DNA from 3 places in the Paenibacillus sp. FW507-14B1B genome. Region 1 is predicted to be linked to each of the others. Evidence: riboswitches for the same ligand, from Rfam matches in the RefSeq annotation. Region 1 holds a riboswitch; each other region holds the start of a gene.
What was found. A riboswitch is a leader RNA that binds a small molecule or an ion and turns the genes downstream of it on or off. The one in region 1 is predicted to bind cyclic di-AMP.
Positions count from the first base shown of each region.

Region 2: it holds a riboswitch for cyclic di-AMP, as region 1 does, so the genes downstream of both, AC3WJJ_RS15375 (TrkH family potassium uptake protein) here and AC3WJJ_RS25210 (C40 family peptidase) in region 1, are expected to answer to the same signal.
Region 3: it holds a riboswitch for cyclic di-AMP, as region 1 does, so the genes downstream of both, AC3WJJ_RS08715 (C40 family peptidase) here and AC3WJJ_RS25210 (C40 family peptidase) in region 1, are expected to answer to the same signal.

Region 1 covers NZ_JBYSWS010000010.1:35,240-38,519, reverse strand. Annotated here, with positions in the region: gene AC3WJJ_RS25220 (GNAT family N-acetyltransferase) at 1-419, opposite strand, end outside; gene AC3WJJ_RS25215 (C40 family peptidase) at 519-986, opposite strand; gene AC3WJJ_RS25210 (C40 family peptidase) at 1,402-1,875, opposite strand; cyclic di-AMP (ydaO/yuaA leader) riboswitch at 1,878-2,014, opposite strand; gene AC3WJJ_RS25205 (hypothetical protein) at 2,211-3,035, opposite strand; gene AC3WJJ_RS25200 (M1 family metallopeptidase) at 3,047-3,280, opposite strand, start outside.
Region 2 covers NZ_JBYSWS010000002.1:1,451,101-1,454,380, forward strand. Annotated here, with positions in the region: gene AC3WJJ_RS15370 (potassium channel family protein) at 1-578, opposite strand, end outside; gene AC3WJJ_RS15375 (TrkH family potassium uptake protein) at 595-1,938, opposite strand; cyclic di-AMP (ydaO/yuaA leader) riboswitch at 2,001-2,143, opposite strand; gene AC3WJJ_RS15380 (CPBP family intramembrane glutamic endopeptidase) at 2,464-3,280, shown strand, end outside.
Region 3 covers NZ_JBYSWS010000002.1:135,489-138,768, reverse strand. Annotated here, with positions in the region: gene AC3WJJ_RS08725 (four-helix bundle copper-binding protein) at 1-82, shown strand, start outside; partial or broken gene AC3WJJ_RS08720 (transposase) at 182-544, opposite strand; cyclic di-AMP (ydaO/yuaA leader) riboswitch at 1,228-1,360, shown strand; gene AC3WJJ_RS08715 (C40 family peptidase) at 1,364-1,837, shown strand; gene AC3WJJ_RS08710 (phosphotransferase family protein) at 1,925-2,872, shown strand; gene AC3WJJ_RS08705 (2Fe-2S iron-sulfur cluster-binding protein) at 2,907-3,280, shown strand, end outside.

The DNA.
Region 1 (3,280 bases):
GTGATCTGAAACCCAACTTGCTGATAAGTGCGAATTGCGCGCTTATTCCAAGTCAACACCTCTAAATCAATTTCATTCGAGGGTTGTCTTCGTATAGCTTCATCAACAATACATTTCACGAATCGTTTACCCATTCCAAGGCCACACCAATCAGGGCGCATACCAAGGCCAATTCGCGTGACACCCTCCATCGGGAACAACTGAGCGAAGCCCCACATTCGATCCTGTTCATCCATAATAGATATATATTGCTGACGACGGATATCCGGATCACCAAATTCAATACCAAGACCCTGCATTTGTTCAAAAGGTAGCCAGCCATATATATTATACGGAGTTGGATACGTCCATTCACAAACTTCAGCTGCTTGGTCGATCGTCATTGGAATGGCATATAGCTGTTCTGTCTGGTGATTCATAAGTTGTCTCCTTTTTAATTGAGTAAGGAAGAAAAAACCGCCAAAAGAAAGGAAGCTTCTCTTCGCGGATATGATTTAGTATGTTATAAAAAAATCGAGTTATTCTGCTGCAAGAGTTTCGAAAAAGATGTCATCCAGAATCCGTTTGGCGCCAATATATCGTTCTGCGTAGTAGCTATCACTCAAACGATTGGTAACAACACCTCTGGAAGTAGAGGCATGAGCAAACTTCCCATCCCCGATGTAGATACCTACATGGGATACCCCGCGGCCAGTCGTATTGAAAAATACGAGATCGCCAGGGCGCAAATCTTGGCGGGTTATCGTTGTACCCATCTCGAATTGGGAGCTCGATTGATGCGGGAGCTTTAATCCAATAGTAGAGAATATGTACATTGTGAACCCAGAACAATCGAATCCGCTTGTTGTTGTTCCGCCATAACTATATTTTGTTCCAAGAACCTGGTCAATTTCTTGATCTAGCTTGCTGTCTGCAAAAGCACTGTTGATCCCAGAAGTAAGTAGGAGAGTGAAGCCGATAACGGATACGCCTAATTTCTTTAGCATATAAAGACTCCTTCCATGCCTGCGAGGTTAGCTTAAGGGTTCGGTTGAAGGCTATTCGGAACAATGTTCTATGTATAAAAGCCCTTACAATAATGACGGAGTTATTACACTGATATTCTATCAGAGGGCTTGTCCTGTTGGCAATTGTTTCTTGCTGTCTTTTCGAGTAGTTTAAATGGTTATATGTGTCGAAGAAAAAAGACAAATAAAGATTCAAATTTACCTGAAACATGTTTAATCATCTGCAATAAGGGTAAATCACAAGTAAGACAGGATACCTAGGAAAATAATTAAAAATTATTTTATAAAAAGGTGAACTTTTTGCAAGGTCCATACGTTATATAAGTATAAAGAAAAAGCCACGAAGGAGATTTTAAAAATCTCATCCGGGCTTAGGTAACGGCTTATATGATAATTAATTATAATTGACAGCGACGGCTTTGTACTTACTCGAGCTCATGACACGTTTAGCACCTATGTAACGTTTTCCGAAGTAACTGGAATTGAGTGCAGTAATGGTAACACCTTTGGAAGTTGAGGAATGTGCAAATTTACCACCGCCTACATAAATCCCTACATGGGATACGCCTCTGCCGGAGGTATTAAAGAATACAAGATCACCAGCTTTTAGATTGCTCTTTGCTACGGCAGTCCCTACTTTATACTGGGATGTGGATGCACGAGGCAATGTAAGTCCGATTTTCTTGAATACATAACTTGTAAATCCAGAGCAATCGAATCCTTTAGTCGTTGTTCCACCCATTTTATAAGAGACACCAATGACTGGTTTGATTGCGTTATTAAGCTTGGAATCAGCGAAAGCGCTTCCGGCACTTAATGTAAGAGCGAGTGTAAGTCCGATCGATATGGCTGTTAACTTTTTTTTCAAGAGAAAGCTCCTTCCAATGCCTGCGAGGTTAGCTTAAGGGTTCGGCTGAAGGTTAGCCTATGATCACTCTGTTGCGAGATCAATGCACCCAAGACGGATCCCCCGCTTCCCATGTAAGGGAATTCGGCTTCTTAATGGTATAAAAAATCTAGTTCGAATATTCGACTGTTTATCCATATGAAAAAGTTACAATAAAGATGACAAAGTTGTTACTATCACATTCGTTATTTTAGCAGAGTATTAACAATTTGGCAAACGAGGAAATTATATTTTTATACGAAAAATCCCAATCCTTTGAGAAGGATTGGGATTTTTTTTTGGAACGAAAGTATTTTTTAACGTTGCTGTTCATGTGTAAGCCATAGCTGGTACTGTGTTGTGATACCCCAGAGCTGGAATAGACTACTTATAAAATAGCTAGCTTGGTGAATGATCAGCCCCATTAGTCCAGCCCATAGGAATGATAATCCACTGAGTAATAGAAGCAGGACCATTGCCGTTCCACCAATTATTACTGAGATCAGAGTAACCTTTCCGATATGGCGCAAGCAGATCCATAAAGCTGATATCATGCTGGTCCCACCTGTTTTTCCGAACTGCATGTAAAGCAGGCACATCCGAAGCAGATACGCGTAAATTAACCAACCAAGGATGTAAGGGGCTAGATGGAGCAAGGCAGAAGGCTCTCGAATAGCCGCGAATAGAGAAGGAAGCATTTTGGGTACCAGCCAATAAGCAGGCATAAAGGTCAATAGGGTCTCGACTATGTAAAACAGGGTTACTGGTTTCCATAATTGTCTCATTCCTTTAAAGAGGAACAATCCTCGCTCTCCCTTTGCCTCCTGATGAAGATTGTAGAGTATACCTGCTTGAATGAGTGGAGTTAGCACCATCCGAATCATTAGCATAAATATAAGTATCCAGGCATAGGTGTGAACGTCATTACTCTGTAATAAGGCCATTTCTCCCTCATAGAAATACAGCAGCTTACTAAGCTCACTTGGAGCGGGATCAGGAAATCGCATCAGAAGTGGAACAACGGCTGATTTTACGATCCGGTAAAGAAAATATCCCCACAAAAGCTTGTATAAAAACAACAGAATAATAACATAGAACTGATCTTTTACACTGGTCCAGCCTTTGCCTGTATAGCTTTTCATGTTCTCCCCCCTTACCATGACAGGCTGCCGAACAGTGCCTCTACCAGCTTATTAATGCTTAGGTTCCAGCGCGTGAGCACTTTCGGATCCATTCCCGCCTTCATATAGTTATTAATATGTTTGTTCTCAAGCACGATTGTAAATTTAGGATCAACCATGGCCCACAGTAATGGAGAGCGATGCTCAATTTTGTACTGCGTTGTTCCGTTCTTTCCATCCCATGTTTTTTCTACAGTCCTTCCATC
Region 2 (3,280 bases), on a different contig from region 1:
ATGGCAGTCGGAGCCACAATCACACCCGCACGTTGGTTCAGCGCAACTACGCTAATCCCATAACGAACACGCGTGTTTAACTCATTTAATGTTTTGCCGTCCATACATTCCGTTACCGTCATCTCTACAATTCGATATTCTTTAGAAAGCTCTATATAATCGAGAAGATTCGGTGTAACAAGTTGATGAGCGACACGAATCCCCATATCTCTTTCCGGGAAAATAACCCTGTCTACACCCAGCTTTTGTAGCGCCCGTCCGTGTAGCACAGAGATCGCCTTGGCTACAACCGTATTAACACCTAATTCCTTGAGAAGAATTGCTGCAAGAATACTCGTTTGAATTTCATCTCCTATAGCCACGATGCCACAGTCAAAATTACGAATACCAAGCGATTTAAGTACTTCTTCGTCTGTCGCATCAGCGACCACAGTATGGGTGAGGAGCTCACTCATATCTTCGACCACTTCTTCATCTTGGTCGATCCCGAGAACCTCATATCCTAATTCCATCAATTCAAGCGCAAGGCTTGAACCGAATCTCCCCAGCCCTATCACTGCAAACTGCTTTGGTTTCATTTCTTAGCCAATCTCCTTATCCAATAATCATTTTACCTTCGGGATGACGATACAACTCTTTACCTTTCTTGGGTCCTAATGCATAAGCAAGTGTTAATGGACCGAGACGACCAGCAAACATCGTTACACAGATAAGTAACTTACCGAAGAGCGACAACTCAGGAGTTAATCCCATGGACAGCCCTACCGTACCAAATGCTGACGTAGCTTCAAAGAGTATAGTGAGGAAGCTGCTATCCTCTGTCGTTGATAGAATCATCGACACTGTAATAACCAGCAGCAGTGCAAGCAGCGTAATCGTTAACGCTTTAAGAATTCGCTCCTGAACCAAACGGTATCTGAACAACACAATATCGTCTCGGCCTCGCATCATGGCAATAACAGCGGCAATCATCATTGTGAATGTTGTCGTTTTGATACCACCACCCGTAGAGCCTGGAGAAGCTCCGATAAACATCAGTATAACCATGAAAAATTGAGTAGCCTGACGTAGCTCAGTTATATCTAGTGTATTGGCTCCCGCTGTTCTCGGCGTAACTGACTGGAAGAAGGAGCCTAGAATTTTCCCGCCCCAATTCAGCGAGCCCAGTGTCTCTGGATTTGTAAATTCAAAGATAAAAATAACCACAGCACCTATGAGAATCAGCGCCCCTGTCATGGACAACACCACTTTAGAATGCAGTGAAAGCCTCCGACTCTTCCTATAATCAACCAGATCAGCCATGACGATGAATCCAATCCCTCCGGATACAATCAGGAACATCACCACAAAGTTAACAAGCGGATCATATACAAATCCAGTCAAGCTCTTAAAGTCGCCAAACAGATCAAACCCCGCATTATTAAACATGGTTACCGCATGGAAAACGCCGAAGTAAAGCGCCTTACCAAACGGCATATCAAAAGCCCAGCGGATGGTTAGCAGTATCGCTCCGCACGCTTCAATCACTAAGGAGTACAGTAGAACCCTGCGGATCAAACGCACGATTCCTTCCATTGAAGATTGATTCATCGCTTCCTGAAGAACTAGACGGTCTTTCAAGGAAATGCGTCGCTTCAATACAAGCGCGAACAGTGTGGCCATGGTCATGAAACCCAGACCACCGATCTGTATCATTATCATGATGACAACCTGTCCGAAGGAACTGAAGAATGTCCCTGTATCCACCACGACAAGACCTGTTACACAGGTAGCAGATGTCGCCGTGAACAAAGCATCCATAAAGTTCAGCGGTTCCCCTGTCGTATTGGAAATCGGGAGCATGAGAAGCATCGTCCCAATCAGGATAATGGCCCCAAATCCCATGACGAGAATTTGCGGCGGCGACAAGCGAAGCCATTTAATTTTGGAAGTCAACATGTTCACCTCTTTAAAAAAATCAAAGAAAAAAAGACACTGGAAATCCAATGCCTTACGCGTTTGGGTTCCTGTGCTACAGCCTACGAGGTTAGCTGACGGATTCGGGCATAACACAGGTCGCCCTATTCACTACCTTTCGGAAGCGAAATTCACCCCACTTAAATGGTTCCCCCATTTTCATTACGAAATTCGGCTGATCTATTCAATTAACGTTATCCAATATTATGATTCATGAACATGTTCAATAGCATGTAGTGATTATAACGCAATCCTTTAAGGATACCAAAGCCGTTTTAGACTTAAATTAACTTAAAAATGAACCGAATTGGGCATATTCTAGAGTAGTAGCACATGGTTATCTACGCTTTTCGAAATCTTTCCTTCATTTTCATCGAATTTTTCATAAATTTGAATGGGATAAGCCGTTTGTGTCTTTCATATCTATGTTATATTGACTTTATGTCTTCATGAGAACAGCTAGCTTAATCTAATTGATAACTCGCTAATGCCAAAAGGAGGAATGACATGAATAAAGCAGGACACCCTCTTCATCTTAAATCTGACAAACAACCATTGGTACTACTTGGAATTATCGGTCTCATTCTATTTCTCATCTTTCAGGTCTTTCCATCCACAGCCTCTATTACATCCGAGGTCAAAACACCCGAAATGATCACCAAGGAAGCAGCCATCAGTGCTGCTGAACGATTCGCACAAGAACATCTGCAGTATAGTAGGACTTCCACTGAGAAACCTCTCGTTACATATCAATCCAGATCTGATGTTTATGGATATCTATCTAAAGAGAATTTGCTCCGCGAGTACAATAAAAAGTTTGAGAGCAAATACCCCTATGATGTCTATCGAGTTCGGTTAGTGCAAGCTGATGGAGCAGCCCTAAACGTAGACGTCCATATGCAGAATGCTAGTGTAGCAGGGTTTTCTTATGATCTGCCTGACTCTAGTTATGAAGGTGCCCTCCTACAAAAAGGTGACGTCCGCAATCAGATGCTTCGTTTAATCGAAGGAGAGATGTCACTGGCTGAAAAGATGTCACTAGCCGAGCCTTGGCTAGAGAGAGAGGGATATAGTGTATCCAACCTGAAACAGATCACCAAAGAAGGCGATCCTGGACTGATATATCAAGACCCCGAAGCTAAGATTGGGAGTTCACAGCTTCAGCTGAAATTCTCCTTCGAGGATAATCAACTTCGTTCCTATGAACCTGTATTTTCGGTTCCGAAGGACCACACAGCCTATGTAGAGAAACAGACACTAAACGCAACGCTGCTCACTCTGCTGGGATATGGTTTATTCACGCTAATCTTGGGGATCTTAGCCA
Region 3 (3,280 bases), on a different contig from region 1:
AAAGCATGATCATGAACACTGCCAGCGCTGCGCCGAGGCATGTTTCAGATGTGCTGATGCATGCCGAGCTATGGCAGCTTAAACGATATTAGTAGAGTTAATAGTAGATTCTTGTTTAAAGAAGCAGCTCACATGAGTGAAATATGGAGCAAAAAATAAAGACATGGTGGAGTCAGGGAGGTTATCCCAGCACCGCCATGTCTTTATTTTGGTCTATTGCCGCCTTCTTCAACAGTTTATGGGCGAGTGAAAGCCATCCGACCTCAAGGCTGACTTTCGACAGGCCTCGAAGCAGAAATCGTCTAAACCCTCGGTTGTTCTTGATTTGCCCAAATACACTTTCCGGTTCCATCATCCTTCAAACCGACAGTGCGTACCCTTTCTCACTTCTAAGTTTCTCACGAGCTTGTTGTTTGTACCGAAGGTATTCCATGCTTACCGTGATTTCACGATTCCCTTTAGCTTTGGTGCAAGCTTCTTTGAGTGGACAACCTTCACAGCTTTCTCCCCGGTAGTGTCGCTTTCGAATCTCATATCCGCTCTCTGTCGAGTACCTTGGCGATTTGACGAGAGGAATACAGTCGCTGGGTGTAGGCGTAAATGAGGATCTTGGTGAGTTAGCTATTTCGTCCTCCACCTGATAGGCATCCTGGAAGATTCGGTCATCTAAGCGATTGACCGCTTCATTGACTACACGAACAAGGTGATTGGACGGAATGTCGTCCTCTAAATCCATTGGCAGATAAAATTGATCAATGGTATATTGAATGTACAAATCCTTCTTACATGGTTGGTCGTACTTCCATTCTACTAGAGGGCGGTTTCCTTCTGTTATCTGTCTTTGAATGGTATGCACGAAGCAGCGGAGAGAACGAAACGATTCCGGACCAGCGGTAGCGGTCGCCTTTGCCCCCGAATTTCTTCCTTGCTAGAATAATTCCCGGAAATTTGGGGGCAACAGCGAGGGGAGGAACGTTTCGTACGCGGAGCATCTCACAACAACAAACGAGGCCATCACGCAAGATCCTAGATCTTTTGGGACAGCCCCTTTTTGATGTCTTAATTTGAAATAACATCTGGTATAGTCCAACCGTTTACGGATAGGTAAAAAATAGGGGAATGATAGTGAGAGAAGGAATAAGTAGAGGAAGAAATTACATTTTTGTCACTCATATCATTGACATATCTAGCCAAAATATATTACAGTATGATAGGGTTACAAAATATTAATGAATTTTGCCGAATTTCGTTTTTGAAAACGGGGGAACCGATCCGGGTGAATTATTCTTGCAATAGAGGGAATATAGGAGACCTTCAGCCGAACCCTTAGCTAACTCCGTAGGCACCGAAGGGAGAAAGTGTTTTGAAGAAAGTCATTATATCATTACTAGGGTCTGCACTTATTTTTTCTTCTGGCGCCTTCACAGCATACGCTGATATGCCAAAGCTTCAAAGTCAAGTAACACAGTTGGTTGGAACTCCGTATAAATGGGGTGGAACAACGGAAAGTGGATTTGACTGCTCAGGATTTATTCTGTACATAATGAATCAATATGATCTAGATTTGCCTCGTACATCCGCTGCACAAGCCAAAGCGGGGACTCATGTAGATCAAGAAGACCTTCGAATGGGAGATTTGGTATTCTTTAATACAAGTGGTCGTGGAGTTTCTCACGCAGGAATTTATGTCGGAAATGATCAATTTGCTCATGCATCAACAAGTAAGGGTGTAAGAATCAGTAAATTGTCTGAATCTTATTATAAGACTCGTTATGTAACTGCACGTCGAGTGATCAGTCAAGAGAATTATGTGCAGATGGTAGGAACTATTAATTAATAATGAATCAAAGCCCGCGATTAATATCGCGGGCTTTTTAAATATATGATCGTATTTCAAAGTGATGAACATGGAGGATTAATCGTTATGTCTTACTTATTTCGAAGAGAAATTAACAACTGGCATTCCTGGGGAGCTGTTTATCAGTCCATAGAAGATTTCAGGCTATTAATAGAAGAAATATTTGCAAGAGAACAACTGACTGGAGCAGAGCATATCTCTCATTTGAAGCCAGGAACTAATGCGGTGTTCAAAACAGGGGAATATGTCATTAAGATTTTTGCGCCATCAGAATCGGGTTTAGATACAGACTCAGATTACAGAGCTGAACAAACAGCAATGCAAAGAGCCATCCAGCAAGGGATTCATACGCCATCCATTGTTGCTGCGGGCACGTTAAAAGATAAGTATGCATTCAAATACCTCATTATGGATTATATTGAAGGGGAAAGTGCTGGCGATGTCTTCACTCAATTAACTCTCGAAAAAAAGAAACAGTTCATCAAAGAGCTGCAGCATAATTTATCGAAGTTAAATATTCGTCCTGATGAAGAGTTTAGTCGTGAATTCCTTATAGATAGAGCAGTACATAACGAGAGATGGCATATTGCAGCACCCGAAGTAAGCAAGCAAATTAAAGATTACCTAAGAGAGTATAAGATTCAAACTTATGTTCATGTGCATGGTGATCTAACAGGTGACAATGTACTGATCAACACGATTGGACAGCTCTATATTATTGATTTCGCTGATAGTACAATTGCACCGGTTGAATATGAGTTTCCTCCGATTATATTTGAATTATTGCAAAGTGATATCGAAGGTATTTTTGAGTTTATTAAGGGGCTGGGGATGAAGTATAATGAGTTTATTGATCGATTATTTGCAGGAACGCTGATGCATGATTTTGGTGCGAATTTTGTAAAAGCAATTTATGAGAAATATACAGGCAGAGAAATTACAGAACTGAATGATATTTTTGAAATCAAGAGATTGCTCCATAAGCATCTTCTGCCGAATTCCCTAATTACATAAGTTTAGTCTATCTGATTGAGGAGGGAAGTACAGCGTGTTTAAATTTTGGAAAGGTCGGGAGAAGAAAGAATCTGTTCTTGAAACTTCCGAGGCATCCACTCCTACTAGACAAGCAAGTACAGAAGAGAAGCTTGTCCTGTTACGAGGAAGGAACACCGAGCAGGATGTTGTTCCGGTTGTCGGTATGACGATTCTCGAACTTGCAGAACGGAATGAAGTTGATTGGAACTCTTTTTGTAAAAGAGGGACTTGTGCTCGCTGTCGTTGTCATATAAGTGAAGGAATGGAGTATATGTCCGCTGCGAATGAAGCCGAAGAGAATAGACTGGATCCTGAAGAGATCGATGATGGTTATCGTTTAGGATGCCAGACGAAATTCGAGAGAATAGGCGTTGTTTCTATTAAGCA